DNA from 2 places in the Shewanella sp. GutCb genome. Region 1 is predicted to be linked to the other one. Evidence: riboswitches for the same ligand, from Rfam matches in the RefSeq annotation. Region 1 holds a riboswitch; the other holds the start of a gene.
What was found. A riboswitch is a leader RNA that binds a small molecule or an ion and turns the genes downstream of it on or off. The one in region 1 is predicted to bind lysine.
Positions count from the first base shown of each region.

Region 2: linked by a shared signal. The riboswitch ahead of lysC (lysine-sensitive aspartokinase 3) and the one ahead of CXF86_RS14910 (Na+/H+ antiporter NhaC family protein) in region 1 are both predicted to bind lysine.

Region 1 covers NZ_PJBL01000025.1:118,976-126,919, reverse strand. Annotated here, with positions in the region: gene CXF86_RS14915 (M3 family metallopeptidase) at 1-2,057, shown strand, start outside; gene CXF86_RS14910 (Na+/H+ antiporter NhaC family protein) at 2,157-3,728, opposite strand; lysine riboswitch at 3,808-4,029, opposite strand; gene CXF86_RS14905 (electron transfer flavoprotein subunit alpha/FixB family protein) at 4,226-5,149, opposite strand; gene CXF86_RS14900 (electron transfer flavoprotein subunit beta/FixA family protein) at 5,149-5,898, opposite strand; gene CXF86_RS14895 (H-NS histone family protein) at 6,238-6,630, shown strand; gene CXF86_RS14890 (amidohydrolase family protein) at 6,793-7,944, shown strand, end outside.
Region 2 covers NZ_PJBL01000024.1:40,204-48,147, forward strand. Annotated here, with positions in the region: gene CXF86_RS14220 (S9 family peptidase) at 1-179, shown strand, start outside; gene arcA (two-component system response regulator ArcA) at 520-1,236, opposite strand; gene CXF86_RS14230 (DUF3293 domain-containing protein) at 1,805-2,233, shown strand; lysine riboswitch at 2,312-2,491, shown strand; gene lysC (lysine-sensitive aspartokinase 3) at 2,674-4,038, shown strand; gene CXF86_RS14240 (succinylglutamate desuccinylase/aspartoacylase family protein) at 4,071-5,180, shown strand; gene CXF86_RS14245 (S8 family serine peptidase) at 5,523-7,944, shown strand, end outside.

The sequences.
Region 1 (7,944 bases):
CGGCAGCGACTATGATTCAGACTCAGAATCCTTTCTTACAAGCCAGTGCCTTACAATACCAAGCACCTGATTTTAGCTTGATTAAAGATGAGCACTTTGCGCCAGCACTCGAACTAGGGATCAGTGAGCATTATCAAGAGATCCTCGAAATAGCGAATAACCCAAATGCTGCAACATTTGAAAATACCATCGTTGCGATGGAGAAAAGTGGCGAGCTGCTAAACCGAACCTCTAAAGTGTTCTATAACCTGACTGGCTCAAACAGCAACCCAACGTTACGCCAAGTACAAGGTAACATGGCGCCGAAAATGGCAGCGCATTCAGATAATATCAATCTCAATCCAGCGTTATTTACTCGCGTAGAGAGTATCTATAACAGCCGAGCTGATCTTAACTTGTCAGCAGAGGCTAACCGCTTAGTTGAGGTTTACTATCAGCGTTTTGTTCGTGCGGGCGCTAAGCTCAACGATAATCAAAAACAGCAGATCCGCGCATTAAACGAAGAACAATCAACGCTCACCAATGAATTTGCTCAGCGCTTAATGAGACTGACCAAAGAGATTGCGATTGTTGTAAACAATAAAGCTGAACTTACGGGTTTATCTGATAGCGCGATTCGCGCCGCGGCGGCAGATGCTAAAGCTAACGGCCACGACGGTAAATATCAACTCAATATCACTAACACTACGCGTCAGCCTGTGCTGACCCAGTTAGACAATCGCGAACTGCGTCAGCAAGTGTGGCAAGCCTCAGCTAATCGTGGTCTTGAAGGCGAAAACGAAACGGCCTCTTTTGTGGCTCGTTTAGCGCAACTGCGAGCAGAGCGCGCTGAACTGCTTGGATTTGATAGCTGGGCTGATTACCGCCTTGCGCCACAAATGGCCAAAACGCCAGAAGCCGTTTACAAGATGTTCGGCTCTATGGTGCCAGCCGTTGTTGCCAACACCAATAAAGAAGCTGCCGACATTCAAGCCATGATAGGCAAAACAGGCGCTGATTTTGAACTTGCCCCATGGGACTGGGCCTATTATGCCGAGCTTGTGCGTAAAGATAAGTATGACTTAGACGCTAGTGCTATTCGCCCCTATTTTGAGTTTGACCGCGTGTTAGAAGACGGCGTGTTCTTCACCCTTAACGCGCTTTATGGTGTGAGTTTAACCCCGCGTCCAGACTTACCGGTATACCACCCAGATGTTAAAGCCTATGAGATGTTTGATGAAGATGGCACTAGCTTAGCGATTTTCTACGCCGACTATTTTGCCCGTGAAGGCAAACGTGGCGGCGCTTGGATGAGCTCGTTTGTGACCCAATCTGAGCTGCTAAATAGCAAGCCTGTTGTGGTTAACGTAATGAACATTAAAAAAGCCCCCGCGGGCGAGCCGACCTTTGTTAGCTATGATGAAGTCACCACCATGTTCCACGAAATGGGTCACGGCACTCATGGCATGTTCTCTAAAGTCACCTACCCGACGCTTTCGGGCACTGCGGTTTCACGTGACTTTGTTGAGTTTCCATCAACTTTCGAAGAAGATTGGGCTGCGCACCCTAAGGTGTTAGCCAACTACGCCAAGCATTATGAAACCGGCGAGCCTATTCCTGAAGAGCTACTTAATAAGTTGCTTAAATCGCGTAGCTTCAACCAAGGCTTCGATACACTTGAATATATGTCAGCCGCCCTGCTCGATTTAGAGTGGCACTCACTTAAAGCTGATGCGCCACTGCAAGATGTCGCCAGTTTTGAAGCTGCGGCACTTAAAAAGCACGGCGTCGACTTGCCTGCGGTACCACCAAGATATAAGTCGACCTACTTTGCTCATGCGTTTCCTGGCGGCTATTCAGCCAGTTATTACGCTTACATGTGGAGTGAAATTCTAGCTGCAGATGCCTTTGCTTACGTGCAAACCCAAGGTGGATTGAATCGTGAAATAGGCATGAAATTTAGAAAAACTATTCGAGAGGTCGGCAATACTGTTGCACCAATGGATGCCTACAAAGCCTTTAGAGGTCAAGAGCCAACCACTGAAGCATTGCTTAAGCGTCGTGGCCTAAACGACTAAGGCTTAAATCGTCCTCACAAAAAAGCCGTTCTCAACTGAGAACGGCTTTTTAATGCCTTACGATAAGCGCAATCAACAAACTAACGGCTTATCACTTAGCTAAGCCGTGATCCCCTGACGAGATTTAATCCGCAGTATTATCACGCTAATCACAAACAGCACACTACAGGTCAATAAGCCGGCATACACTGATTCAGTGAAACCGAGTACGATGTAACCGCCTAGGCTAATACCTGCGACAATCAGTGCATAAGGTAACTGCGTCATCACATGGTCGATATGATGACAGTTTGCACCGGTTGACGACAAAATCGTGGTATCAGAAATAGGTGAACAATGGTCACCAAACACAGCGCCCGCGAGCACAGCTGCAAGCATTGGCAACATCATACTCGTATGACTGCCCATCGCCATATCAGCGGCAATGGGTAACATAATACCGAATGTGCCCCAGCTCGTTCCAGTCGAGAACGCTGTTAAGCCTGCCAAGATAAAGAGGACAGCTGGCAACATCGCAAACGGAATATTACCGGTCGCTAAACTTGCCATATACTTGCCAGTCTCAAGCTGACCAATAACGCCTGAAATCGTCCAGGCAAATACCAATATATAGATTGCTGGCAGCATAGACTTAATGCCTTCGACCAAGCCTTTAACGATCATCTTCTTATCTACACCTTGGTAAATAATAAGCGCTAGCGTCACGGCTAAACCAATTAAAGCACCAAAGAATAGTGATGAGCCAACGTCAGTATTTTCAAACGCGCCAATCAGGCTGAAAGTTTCGTTTTTAGCGGCAAGCGCATCACCACCACTACTGACCATAAAGTAGAATGTGGCAAACACCAGTACCGTAATAGGCAAAAACAAACCGATGATTTTACCCGTATCAGCTTCTGGTAATCCAGAGCTAGCACCAGGTGGTAATCCTTTAGATTCATCATAAAGGCTACCTTTTTGTGCATTAAGCTCATGTTGACGCATAGGACCGATATCAAGTCCCATTAGTGCGACACACAGTAGCAGTAATAACGCGAAAATAGCGTAGAAGTTCATCGGGATCATCTGTACAAACGTGCTCAAATGTCCTGTATCAGTAAATCCATGTGCTGTTAATATGCCACCAATCAAGGCAATAATGTACGCGCCCCAGCTCGATACTGGAGATATCACACAGATAGGTGCAGCCGTTGAATCCAGTAGATAAGCAAGCTTACTACGCGAGATATAGTAACGGTCTGTTAGCGGTCTTGCGACGCTACCCACCACTAAGCTATTAAAGTAGTCATCAATAAACACCACACAACCAAGGAACATGGTTAATAGCTTGGCATCACGCTTATTACGGATATGCTTACGTGCCCACTCGGCAAACGCCCGAGCCGAACCGCTCACGGTAATGAGTGCGGTGATCATTCCAAGCACAATCAGGAAGCCAATAATATATAGGTTCCAGCTGTTGAGTGCGCCATCGTCCCACACCAGCGACATGACTTTTGTGCCCACGTATTGGGCAGTGTTTGCGGCAGAGAAATCTGTCAGCAGTAGCGCACCCAGTAGGATCCCCACCCCAAGAGAAAGTAAAACACGACGGGTTAACATCGCCAGTACAATTGCCACTACCGGAGGCAGCAACGAAAGTGCCGAATCGGCATAACTTAAAATTGTCATTTAATTATTATCTTCGTTAAGTACGAATGGAGGCCGACTGAACTGGTGGGATATAGCATTGAGAGCTGATTACACCTGTCCTATCAGTAGCGCTCCACAGTAATATTAATGTTCGACATCAATATAAAATCTTCTTATCTTCCCGATAAGAAATACTATGGCAGTGCTGTTCCTATTTGGTAACAGCCCCAGCAACAAGCCTCGATATGCTATGTCACTTCGGCATCAAATCCTTTCTCAACAAGTCATAGGCATCACCCTACTTATTGGTACTAATATTGAATGCACCTCTACTTCTAAGGACGTTAAATAGACTGAGCTAATTAACGTGAGTGACATAAAAACATAAGCGGCTTTAGGGATGCTACCCTAAAGCCGCTTATCGTGACACAGATCGCAAATATTACCAACTCGAACACATGACCGATAACAGCCTAGCAACCTATTGAAAACAACTTGGCGGTTATTAGTTTGTCACGGCTATAATGGCTAATGAGTTACAGCAGTTCTAAAAGCTGTGGAACCGCTTCAAATAGATCCGCTTCTAATCCATAATCAGCAACCTGAAAAATAGGCGCTTCTGGATCTTTGTTGATAGCCACAATCACTTTTGAATCTTTCATGCCAGCTAGATGCTGGATAGCACCCGAAATACCGACAGCAATGTACAAGTCTGGTGCAACAATTTTACCTGTTTGACCCACTTGCAGATCGTTAGGTACAAAGCCTGCATCGACTGCAGCGCGTGATGCACCCAGTGCACCCCCTAATTTATCAGCAAGTTGCTCTAGGATGCCAAAGTTCTCACTGTTGCCCATTGCTCGGCCGCCAGACACGATAACAGAAGCATTACCCAATTCAGGGCGCTCTGATACCGTTAGGCTTTGAGAGATAAACTCAACTTGAGGTGCAACCTCTTGTGTCAGTGTCACAAGCTCTGCACTACCATCGCTTGCAACCGCATCAAATGCACTTGAGCGTACCGTCATCACTTTTTTGTCATCCAAGCTCTGGACTGTGGCTAACGCGCTACCCGCATAGATAGGGCGGACAAACGTATCGCTGCTCACCACTGCGATCACTTCTGAAAGCTGGTTAACGTCGAGTAAAGCTGCAACGCGCGGCAATACATCTTTACCATGGCTTGATGCCGCAGCAAGAATATGCTCATAGTCAGCTGCAACGTCAGTGACTACATCGGCAGTATTTTCTGCCAGGCCGTTGGCATAAACGGCAGCATCGGCAACTAAGACTTTGCGTACGCCATTGAGCTGTTGTGCACTGCTCACCGCATCATTACAGTTGTGACCGATGACTAATACATCAATGTCGCCACCAATCGCTTGACCGCAAGCAACCACTTTAGCGGTATCCAGTTTTAAACTGGCGTTATCGTGTTCTGCTAATACTAAAATTGCCATTAGATCACCTTCGCTTCATTCTTTAACTTTTCAACCAACTCTTCTACAGAAGACACCATCACACCCGCGCTACGCTCAGCGGGCGGAGTCACTTTAAGGACTGTCTGGTGAGACTTTAAGGTCACATCGAAATCTGCAGGAGTCAGTGTTTCAAGTGGCTTACGTTTAGCTTTCATGATGTTAGGCAATTTTGCGTAACGAGGTTCATTTAAACGTAGGTCGGCAGTAACCACTGCAGGTAAAGGTAGCATCAATGTTTGCAGGCCACCGTCAACTTCGCGAGTGACCGTAAGCTGGTCTGCATTCATCTTGATTTCAGAGGCAAACGTTGCTTGTGGCATTTTGCCAATAGCCGCTAACATTTGACCTGTTTGATTGTTATCGCTATCGATGGATTGCTTACCCAAAATAACTAAGTCGACTTGCTCTTTTTTCTGTACCGCATGTATAAGCTTAGCCACAGACAAAGGCACAAGGTCTTCATCAGTCAGAATATGAATAGCGCGATCAGCACCTAATGCTAGCGCGGTTCTCAATTGCTCCTGCGAAGCTTTTGGGCCAATACTCATGACGATCACTTCAGAAGCACTTCCCGCTTCTTTTAAACGAACGGCTTCTTCTACTGCAATCTCACAAAACGGGTTAATCGCCATTTTTAGGTTTGCGGTATCGATACTCGTATTGTCAGCATTAACCCTGACCTTTACATTGGCATCGACGACACGTTTTACTGGCACCAATACTTTCATAGGGCTTCCTTCTTACGTCGCTTAATGAACGGGATTATGCGAATAGCTACTTATATATCAAAGCAACTATTACAGAAATTAGAGTTACTTTACGTGCTGTTGACGTTAACGTCAACATGCAGCCGAACGACTGTTCACATTAATCTAAATAGATAAGCAGTAATTGACCGATATTGATAACATTTGAGAAATATAATCACTGTTATTACAAATTAATCTTAATTAATATATTTTATTCTCAATTAAATTGAAATTTTATTTGATCCTTATCGAAATAGTTCCTATTATTTGTGACAGAATATAAAAATACTTTTCTATCTTAATTGGACATCTATCACTATGAACGAATTTTTAGATATATTGACCCACGGTCGTCGTTTTAAAGCTGCGGTTAAAGAGTTATCTCTTGAAGAGTTAAAAGATCTTGGTGTAAAGCTCGAAAAAATTATCGAAGAAAAAGCATCTCAAGCTGAAGCAGAAAGTGAAGCAATGGCTGAACGTAATGCTAAAATTGAAGAAATTCGTCAGCAAATGGAAGCGATTGGCTTATCAGTTGACGATATTGGTGGTGTAGGCATTAAAGCAGCACCTAAGAAACGTGCTCCACGTCCAGCTAAATACCAAATTGAAGTCAATGGTGAAATGGTTCAGTGGACTGGCCAAGGACGTATGCCAACCGTATTCAAGAATGAATTAGAAAAAGGTCGCACAATGGAAGACTTTCTTATATAAGTTTCCATTTACTTCCTATAAAAACCCAGCGCTTGCTGGGTTTTTTTGTTAATACTCATCACGTAATTACATTCGACGTTACAATTACCGCTTAGTAATTGCTATTAAGTTAAGGTATTCTCACACTTCCCCCCTACTCTTCTAACAAACATAAGTACGATAATGCATAATCATAAAATAAAAGCCCTTGTCGCTCTACTTAGTGCGTTAACCAGTCATGGCGCACTAGCCAATGACCAATTGACCGATAACACACCAAAAATCACCGCATTAAGTCATGCAACCCTTATGCTTAAACCCGGTGAAATACTGAAAGATGCCACACTGTTAATTGAAAATAATCGAATCAAGTCGATTATCAAAGATAATGACATTCCCGAAGGTGCGCTCGAAATTAACTTAGCAGGTCATATTATCTATCCAGGTTTCATTGACCCATTTACTGAATATGCCATCGAGTATGAAGCAGAAAGTGGAGATAGCAGTGATCCGGTTTATGAAATAAAACGCATTGGGGGTAACGCAGAGAATGGCGCGATTCATTCAGAAAAAGAATGGTTCAATTATGTGTATCCAGATAAAGAGCAAGCGGGGAAATGGATTAACAATGGCTTTACAAGTGTCCAATCTAGCTATTTAGATGGCATTTTTAGAGGCCGTGGAGTCAGCTTATCTTTAGCAGACAAAAAAGCAAACGATATTATATACAAGGCTAAAACAAACCAATTTATGGCATTTGATAAGGGAACCTCTATTCAAGACTACCCTCAGTCATTAATGGGAAGTATGGCCCTTATTAGACAAACGTTTTCAGATGCTCGTTGGTATAACGACAATATAGGTAAGAGTTCCAATACCACTAACAACATTGAGTTTAACATTGCATTAGAGCGTCTGGCGGGTCTTGAAGAACAAAGCTTTATATTTCAGACCAAAAATCTAAATAGTCAAATAAGAGCGGCCAGGTTATTAAATGAACAAAATGTAAAAGGTAGCCTACTTGGTAATGGTCATGAATATGCCAGAATTGATGAACTAAAATCTTATCCATATAGTTTGGTGCTGCCGTTAAATTACCCAGCCGCTCCGACAATCGGTGACAGTGACAGCTCGCGAGATGTCAGTTTAGCGGCATTAAGACATTGGGAAAGCGCACCAAGTAACCTTGCGATAGTTTCAAAAGCGGATGTGCCTTTTGCATTAACGCAGTATGGGATTGAGTCAGACACGTTCTGGCCACGACTAAAAAAAGCAATAGAGCGCGGCTTAGATGAAGAAACCGCCCTTGCAGCACTCACAACAGAAGCGGCTGAA
Region 2 (7,944 bases), on a different contig from region 1:
TGGCAGATGACAATGTACTATTTGAAAATAGCACTCGAGTTTATAAAGCCCTACAAGATGAAGGTAAGCTATTCCAGATGATTGATTACCCTGGTTCAAAACACTCTATGCGCGGCGAGAAGGTTAGAGTGCACTTATATCGTTCTTTAGCTGACTTCTTAGAGCGTGAATTGAAATAGTACTATCGCTAAGTTAAAAATAGGCATGGAGGTTTTTTATGACTCTTTGCCTATATTTTATTAACTAAAGATTAAACATCGTTAATAATAAGACTATTTATTCTAAAAAAGCCAAAGGCAGAATGGAACTATACTCCTAAATATATATAGGAGTATGGTTAGCATATTTGACAAATGGTGTTTATCTGCTACCAATGTTTAGCTTAGTGTTGAATACACTTAAGGTTTAATTAAGCATTATATTGTTTTTTACGCAGTAAATTTTACTATTTTAAAACACAAATTTTAGAAACAAAAAAGCCAGTCAAATGACTGGCTTTTATTTTATTCGATTATCGAATTAGTCTTCTAAGTTACCACAAAAACGGTAACCTTCACCGTGGATCGTAGCGATGATTTCTGGCGTATCAGGCAAGCTTTCGAAATGCTTACGGATGCGACGAATAGTTACGTCTACAGTACGGTCATGTGGCTTAAGCTCACGACCTGTCATCTTCATTAGCAAGTCAGCACGGCTAAGGATCTTACCTGGGTTCTCTACAAAGTGCAGCATAGCGCGGAACTCACTACGTGGCAGCTTATATGACTCACCCTGTGGGCTGACTAGAGAACGACTGTTTATTTCTAAGCTCCAAGCGTTGAAACGGTAGAACTCAACAGCGCTTTTCTCTTCAGACTCAACACCAGTGCTATTGACACGTGTTAGTAAGTTGCGAGCACGAATAGTCAATTCACGAGGATTGAATGGCTTAGTGATGTAATCATCTGCACCGATTTCAAGTCCAAGGATCTTGTCTACTTCGTTATCACGGCCCGTTAGGAAGATCAGGCCAATGTTATTTATTTCACGAAGCTCACGGGCTAATAAAAGTCCGTTTTTACCTGGTAGATTAATATCCATCACGACCAAGTTAATTTTATTGTCTTGCATAGCTTTATGCATTTCAGCGCCGTCATTGGCTTCAGATACCACATATCCTTCTGCTTCAAAAATACTTCTAAGTGTGTTTCTGGTAACGGCTTCATCTTCAACAATCAGAATGTGCGGGTTTTGCATATTAATTACCTAATTTCTGTCAATTCTATTCTAACCATGAGTATAAGTACTTTTATACTCCATCTAGTTATGCTGATATTTCACTGATACACGTTGGTGTTTTCAAAATATATTCTGAAACGGCAACACACTTCATGATAAGTAAAGTATGGGTATCTCACATATGGAAAACGTAAACTGTATTCTCTTCGATAAACAATAAGTACAAGAAGTTCCTTAACTATTGTTTTTTTTTGAAGTTTAAATGTTAAATCAAACATAGATCACATTTGATACAGCCGTGTGGATTACTCTTCTATCTGTTTCAGATATATGTAACAAAGTGTGTCATTACATGTATGCAGTGAGAGTCAATCAACAAGACCCATTGTACTCGTTTTAGGCATTTGTTAACAAATGAAATGTTAACAAATTTACGCCAAGGCATGACTTAGATCACTATATTACACCTAAGTGACTGATATTTATACAATGTAATTTTTTATTTACTGTGAGCTATATCACGCGCCTAGCGAGTCCTAACGATTTAGCTATAATAAAATCACCTCAAGTGGAGAGTTTGTTAGCAATGGACCAGTCAGTCGAATGCCTTTGGCGCTATTATCAAGAAACGCAATTCCTGATCACGCAAGGATTGTCCTCTAAAATATCTTTTGCAATCATCACTGCACACAATCCAAGAGGTAAGACGCTTACTCCTTGCCAAAATCGACTGCTAGATCGAAAGCTGCAGCAAGCTATCCTCATGTTACGTCGACCCTATCGAGCGATGGTGGGGGCATCGCAAGATCGTAAACACATGGAAAAGAGCTGGGCGGTGTCGACCGATAAAGCGTCAGCAATCGAATTAGGGTGTCAGTTCAACCAAAACGCTATCTATTACGTAGAAGATGATCAGTTGCAATTGGTCCCATGCTTATTGTCAGGGCAGGAAACTTCGCTCGGCGCTTTCTCGCCGCGGGTCAACGTGGTTCATGAATTTCCAGACCGGGTGTAATTCTTAAGTTGTATAAATTTCGTTTGACTTGAACGTGTTATTTATATACTTTTTACTCTCTTGGTTTGTGTACAAATTGAGTACAGAAGAGGAGCGTTAACTAGGTAGTGAATGAAAGGGGACCAAACCCCATTGACCATTCATGATGGAGATTAACGCCGAGATACTAAAGACGTTTTGGCACTGTCTTATGTATTGGTCGTTCAGGCTGAATCCTGACGATTGTCACCTATATTATGGTGGAGAGCTTCTGGTGACGATCGCTGTTTCCCATCTCTGGGGTGCATATCTTAGCACCAGGCTCTTCGAACGAAGTTAGTTCGGAGCTTATTCATGTTAGTTTTTCTCTCAGTTTTTATACCTGTTTCTATATCAGTATCTATATTAGTTTTTAACGATATCCAATCGACATTGTGTTCACTCCATGTGGAGGCATCTTTATGTCCGTAATTCATACGTTAACCGTTGCTAAGTTTGGCGGTACCTCTGTTGCAGATTACGATGCTATGCATCGCTGTGCGGATATCATCATCAATAACACCGCCACTAAAGTGGTGGTGGTGAGTGCTTCTAGTGGGGTGACTAATAAACTCGTTGCGCTGACCCAAGCTACAACAACGGATGAATATCGTAAGCAGTTAATTAAGCAGATAGCTTCTATTCAATATCAAATTCTCGATAGATTAGGGAACCCAAGTGATGTTGCTGCCAAAATTGATGCGGTACTCAGTCATATTTCAGATCTAGCTGAACGTCTAGTGCTAACTCGCCATAAGGCTGTTGTTGATGAGCTGTTGTCTCAAGGCGAAATGTGTTCATCGATTTTTTTTGCTGCAGTATTACGAGAAAAAGGCGCTTCGGCCTCAGCATTTGATGTAAGGCAAGTGATGCGTACGGACAGTCACCATGGCCGTGCCGAACCACAAATTGAGGCGATATCTGAGCTTGCAGCGCTGTATTTAACCCCTCTATTAGCATCGCAAGTGATCGTGACTCAGGGGTTTATTGGTGCCGATGCTGAGGGGGCTACAACGACATTAGGCAGGGGCGGCAGTGACTATTCCGCTGCTCTACTTGCAGAAGCACTGCGTGCTACCTCGGTTGAGATTTGGACTGATGTTGCTGGGATCTATACTACGGATCCAAGACTGGCCCCGAATGCTAAGCCTATACCTGAGATAAGTTTTAATGAAGCGGCAGAGATGGCCACGTTTGGTGCCAAAGTGCTGCATCCTGCCACTATTTTGCCCGCAGTACGCCAAAAAATCCAAGTCTTTGTAGGATCTAGCTGGGCACCAGAGCAAGGAGGTACCTGGATCCGACATCAGGTGTCTGACGAGCCCGTTTATCGCGCAGTTGCCGTAAGACGAGATCAAACATTATTGAATCTGCACAGCTTGCAAATGCTACACGCACAAGGCTTTTTAGCGGAGACGTTTGCAACGTTGGCACGGCATAAAATCAGTGTTGATCTCATCACCACCTCTGAAGTGAATGTGGCGTTAACACTCGATAAAACCGGCTCTGACTCGAGTGGTAACGGTCTGTTAAGTGAGCCTTTACTGCAAGAACTCTCTCAGCATTGCCGCGTGCGGGTAGAAGACGGTTTGGCATTAGTGGCTGTGATTGGTAATAGAATCGCTTCAACGGCGGGGGTATGTCGCCGGGTGTTTGAAGTATTAGAGCCGCATAACGTTCGAATGATCTGCCAAGGTGCGAGCCCTCATAATCTGTGTGTATTGGTTGAAGAGGCAGAAGCTGCAGATGTTATTCGTGCTTTGCATGAAAACCTGTTTGAATCTTAATTACTGTTTACCCAAGGAATAGACTGCACATGATGCAATTTACCCAATCTAGCTTAATCGTCGGAGAACTGGCGACGGGGCAAGAGTTGAGAGTGCCTGTGTATCATCTGGCCGCAAAAGATCCATCTGCGCCAAAAGTGTTTTTGCAAGCGAATGTTCATGGAGCAGAAGTGCAAGGCAACGCAGTGATATTCCAGCTGATGAAACAGTTGGAAGCTATGGATGTTCGGGGGGAGATCACCTTACTGCCGCTGGCAAATCCATTAGGTATCAATCAAAAGAGTGGTGAATTTACGCTAGGCCGTTTTGATCCTATCACCGGTGTTAATTGGAACAGAGAATATTTAGATCACCAGATAGATATCCCAAATTGGTACTCAGAGCATTGCCATTTAAGTGATGAATTGCTCAACCAAGCCTTTAGGCTACAGCTTATAGCGTCTTGCCAGGCTCACTTGGCGAACCCTTGGGGGGTGACAACGGGTAAAAGACTGGCTATAAGCTTACAAATGTTGGCGCATCAAGCGGACATAGTGATTGACCTACATACCGGGCCTAAGTCTTGTAAGCATCTTTATTGCCCTGAATACGCACAAAGTTCGGCTAAATTCTTCTCGATCCCTTATAGCTTAATTATGCCTAATAGTTTTGGTGGCGCGATGGATGAAGCCGCATTCTGTCCATGGTGGGAGTTGGTGGAGTATGCCGCAACACAAGAGCGAGAATTGAATGTAGCAGTGTCGGCTTTTACATTGGAACTGGCGAGCCAAGAGCGTATCGATATGGATGACGCCCGAGAAGATGCACTGGGGATTTTAGCCTATTTGAGTCATCGAGGCGTGATGGCCGATCAAGTGGCTCCTGCGGTAATGGCACGTTATGGCTGCTTACTGAAAGACTACAAAAAATATCACTCACCGAAAGGCGGTATGGTTGAGTATTTAGCACAACCCGGCGAACCGTTACAGGCTAACCAACCTCTGGCCAATATATTAAGGCTTGATTGTTATGGCACTGAAGAGGAGTTAACCCCGCTATACCTCGAACAAGATTGTGTGCCCATCCTCCACTTTGCTTCTGCTTCAGTCTATCAAGGGACTGAGCTATACAAGCTGATGACCAATGTGTTTGAGCTAAATTAAAGCTCAGGTTTTTATGAAAATAAATCTGATATCCATTTTTTGTTTATACTCTAAACCTAGCGATTATCTTCGATTAGTAGTTCGTTATTTATACGAAACTAGTATTAATAGGTTAGTTATAAGTAATGTAACGTTTACAGCTTGGTTTCTTTGTGTTCCCACTTGTAATACTTGTTAATTAAATGTTTGCCGCTTTGTTTTTATTATGTTAATAATGCTCCCCCCTCAGTCGAATATGCTACAGAAAGTTATTTGGCGTTAACTTTCCTCTTGTTGGAGAGTAGGGACCATAACAAAGCAGGATATAACAAAAAATACTTTTAAGTATTAAGGAATTGACAAGTGAAAACCAAAATCGCAATTGCAGTATCTACTGCGCTAATCACCATGTCAGCGAGTGCGATCAGTGCGCCGTCTGACTACAATATTACTCTCTCAAAATCAGCGGAAGCTAGAGTTCAAATTAAGAACGTAGATTCAAAGTCATACGCTGAAAATCAAATTGTTCGTAATAACGCTATTTTTACACCAGAAGCTAACTTAGGCTCAGGTGCATATCGATACTTTGTGCGTTTGATCGAAAATCCAGTAGCGCTTTATCAAGGCGGTATTGCGGGATATAAAGCGACATCTGTTGAGAAAGTACAAGGCAAAAATAGAAAGTTAGATGTTACGAGTGCCAATGTAAAATCTTACCGTTCATTTCTGAATTCACGTCAAGACAGCGTGATTCAGAAAGCCACTGCTGCACTGGGTGAGCTAAATGTAAAGCAAAGAACTACATTAGCGTACAACGGTCTAGTCGTTGAAATGACTCAAGCTCAAGCCGCTAAGTTAGCTAATGTTGCAGGAATTGCTAACATCCAGCGCGAAATTCTACGTAAGACAATGACTGACTCTGGCCCTGCGATTATCAAGGCACCAGCAATCTGGAGCGGAGAGGCTACAGGTACTGAAAGTAAAGGCGAAGGAATGATTGTTGGTATCATTGATACCGGTATCAACACCGACCATCCTTCATTTGCCGATGTTGGTGGCGATAAATATGATCACTCAAACCCATGGGGACCAGGCGTGTACTCTGGCGATTGTGCTGGTGATTTCGCAGAGCTTTGTAATGATAAGCTGATTGGTGTTCATAGCTGGCCAGCAGTGACTGATGGTTATTTAGACTATGATATTGATGTCCCTGCTAACGGTGAAGATCATAATGGCCATGGTTCTCATACCGCGGGTACTACAGCGGGTAACGTACTTGTAGACACCAATGTCCCTGACGTTGATGGTGGTAATACTGGTGTCGTATTTGCTTCAATGTCTGGAGTTGCACCGCATGCGAATATCGTTTCTTACCAAGTATGTTTACCTGGTGAAGATGATGATGTTGGTTTTGCGGGTTGTTTACCGTCGCTAACAGTACTAGCAGTGGAGCACGCAATTGAAAATGGTGTTGACGCGCTAAACTATTCAATTGGTGGCGGTTCAAGTAATCCATGGAACGATGCCGATGCACTAGCATTCCTTTCAGCTCGTAAAGCAGGTATCCATGTTGCCACTTCTGCTGGTAACTCAGGTCCTGGTCCAGAAACAGTGGGTTCACCAGGTGATGCTCCTTGGTTAACGACGGTTGCTGCTTATACTCATGATCGTGACTACTCTGATAAAAATATTGGTGCGTTCACGGGGGGTGATACAACTGCACCCGGTGAGCTTACTGGTAAGTCTATGACGGGCGCATTCACTGGTACTCTTGTTTACGCTGGCAATTTTGAAAATAGCAATGACCCAGATGGCGATTCAGCTCAGTGTTTAGAACCGTTCCCTGCCGATACTTTTGCTGACAATTCAATTGTTGTTTGTGATCGCGGTGCAATTGCTCGTGTCGATAAAGGGCGTAACGTCCTTGCTGGTGGCGCTGACGCGTTAGTGCTGGCGAACCTTCAAGGTGGTGCTGCGAGTGTTGTAGCTGATGCACATGTACTTCCTGCAATCCATATAGATGCTAACAAAGGCGATGAGCTAAAAGCATGGATGGCAAGTGGCGCTGAGCATACTGGTACTATTACAGGTACTGAAGTGATACACGATGAAAAGCTTGCACGTATCGCTGCTAGCTTTACTTCTCGTGGTCCAAACAAATCTGTTCCTAACGTGATTGCTCCATCAATTGCCGCACCGGGTGTGAGTATTTTTGCAGCTTATGCAAATGACCAGTCTGATGCATTTAAGCAAAACCCAGATCCAAGCGATTACGGTTTTCTAAGCGGTACGTCAATGGCTAGCCCACATATTGCGGGTTCGTTAACATTGCTAGCAAGTATTCATCCTGAGTGGACGCCTGCTGAAGTTCAATCTGCATTGATGATGACTGCAAATCAAGACACACTAAAAGATGATGGCGTAACTCCGTCAGACTTCTTTGATATGGGTGCAGGTTATGCAAACTTAGAAGCAGCAGCTAAAACTGGCCTTGTTATGGACGAAAGCTATGTTGGTTATGTAAAAGCGGACCCAGCTCTAGGTGGTCAGCCTTCAGAAATTAACTTAGTCACAATGGCAAATGCAAAGTGTGTTGGCGAATGCAGTTGGACACGTACTGTTAAAGCAACAAAAGATGGTACTTGGACAGCAAGCACTATGGGTGTCACTGATGGCCTAGTGCTTTCAGTAATGCCTGCGTCTTTCGAGTTGAAAGCGGGTGAAACACAAGAGCTAACAGTAAAGGCTGACGTATCTGCAGCAAGTGCTGGTTGGAACTTTGCCA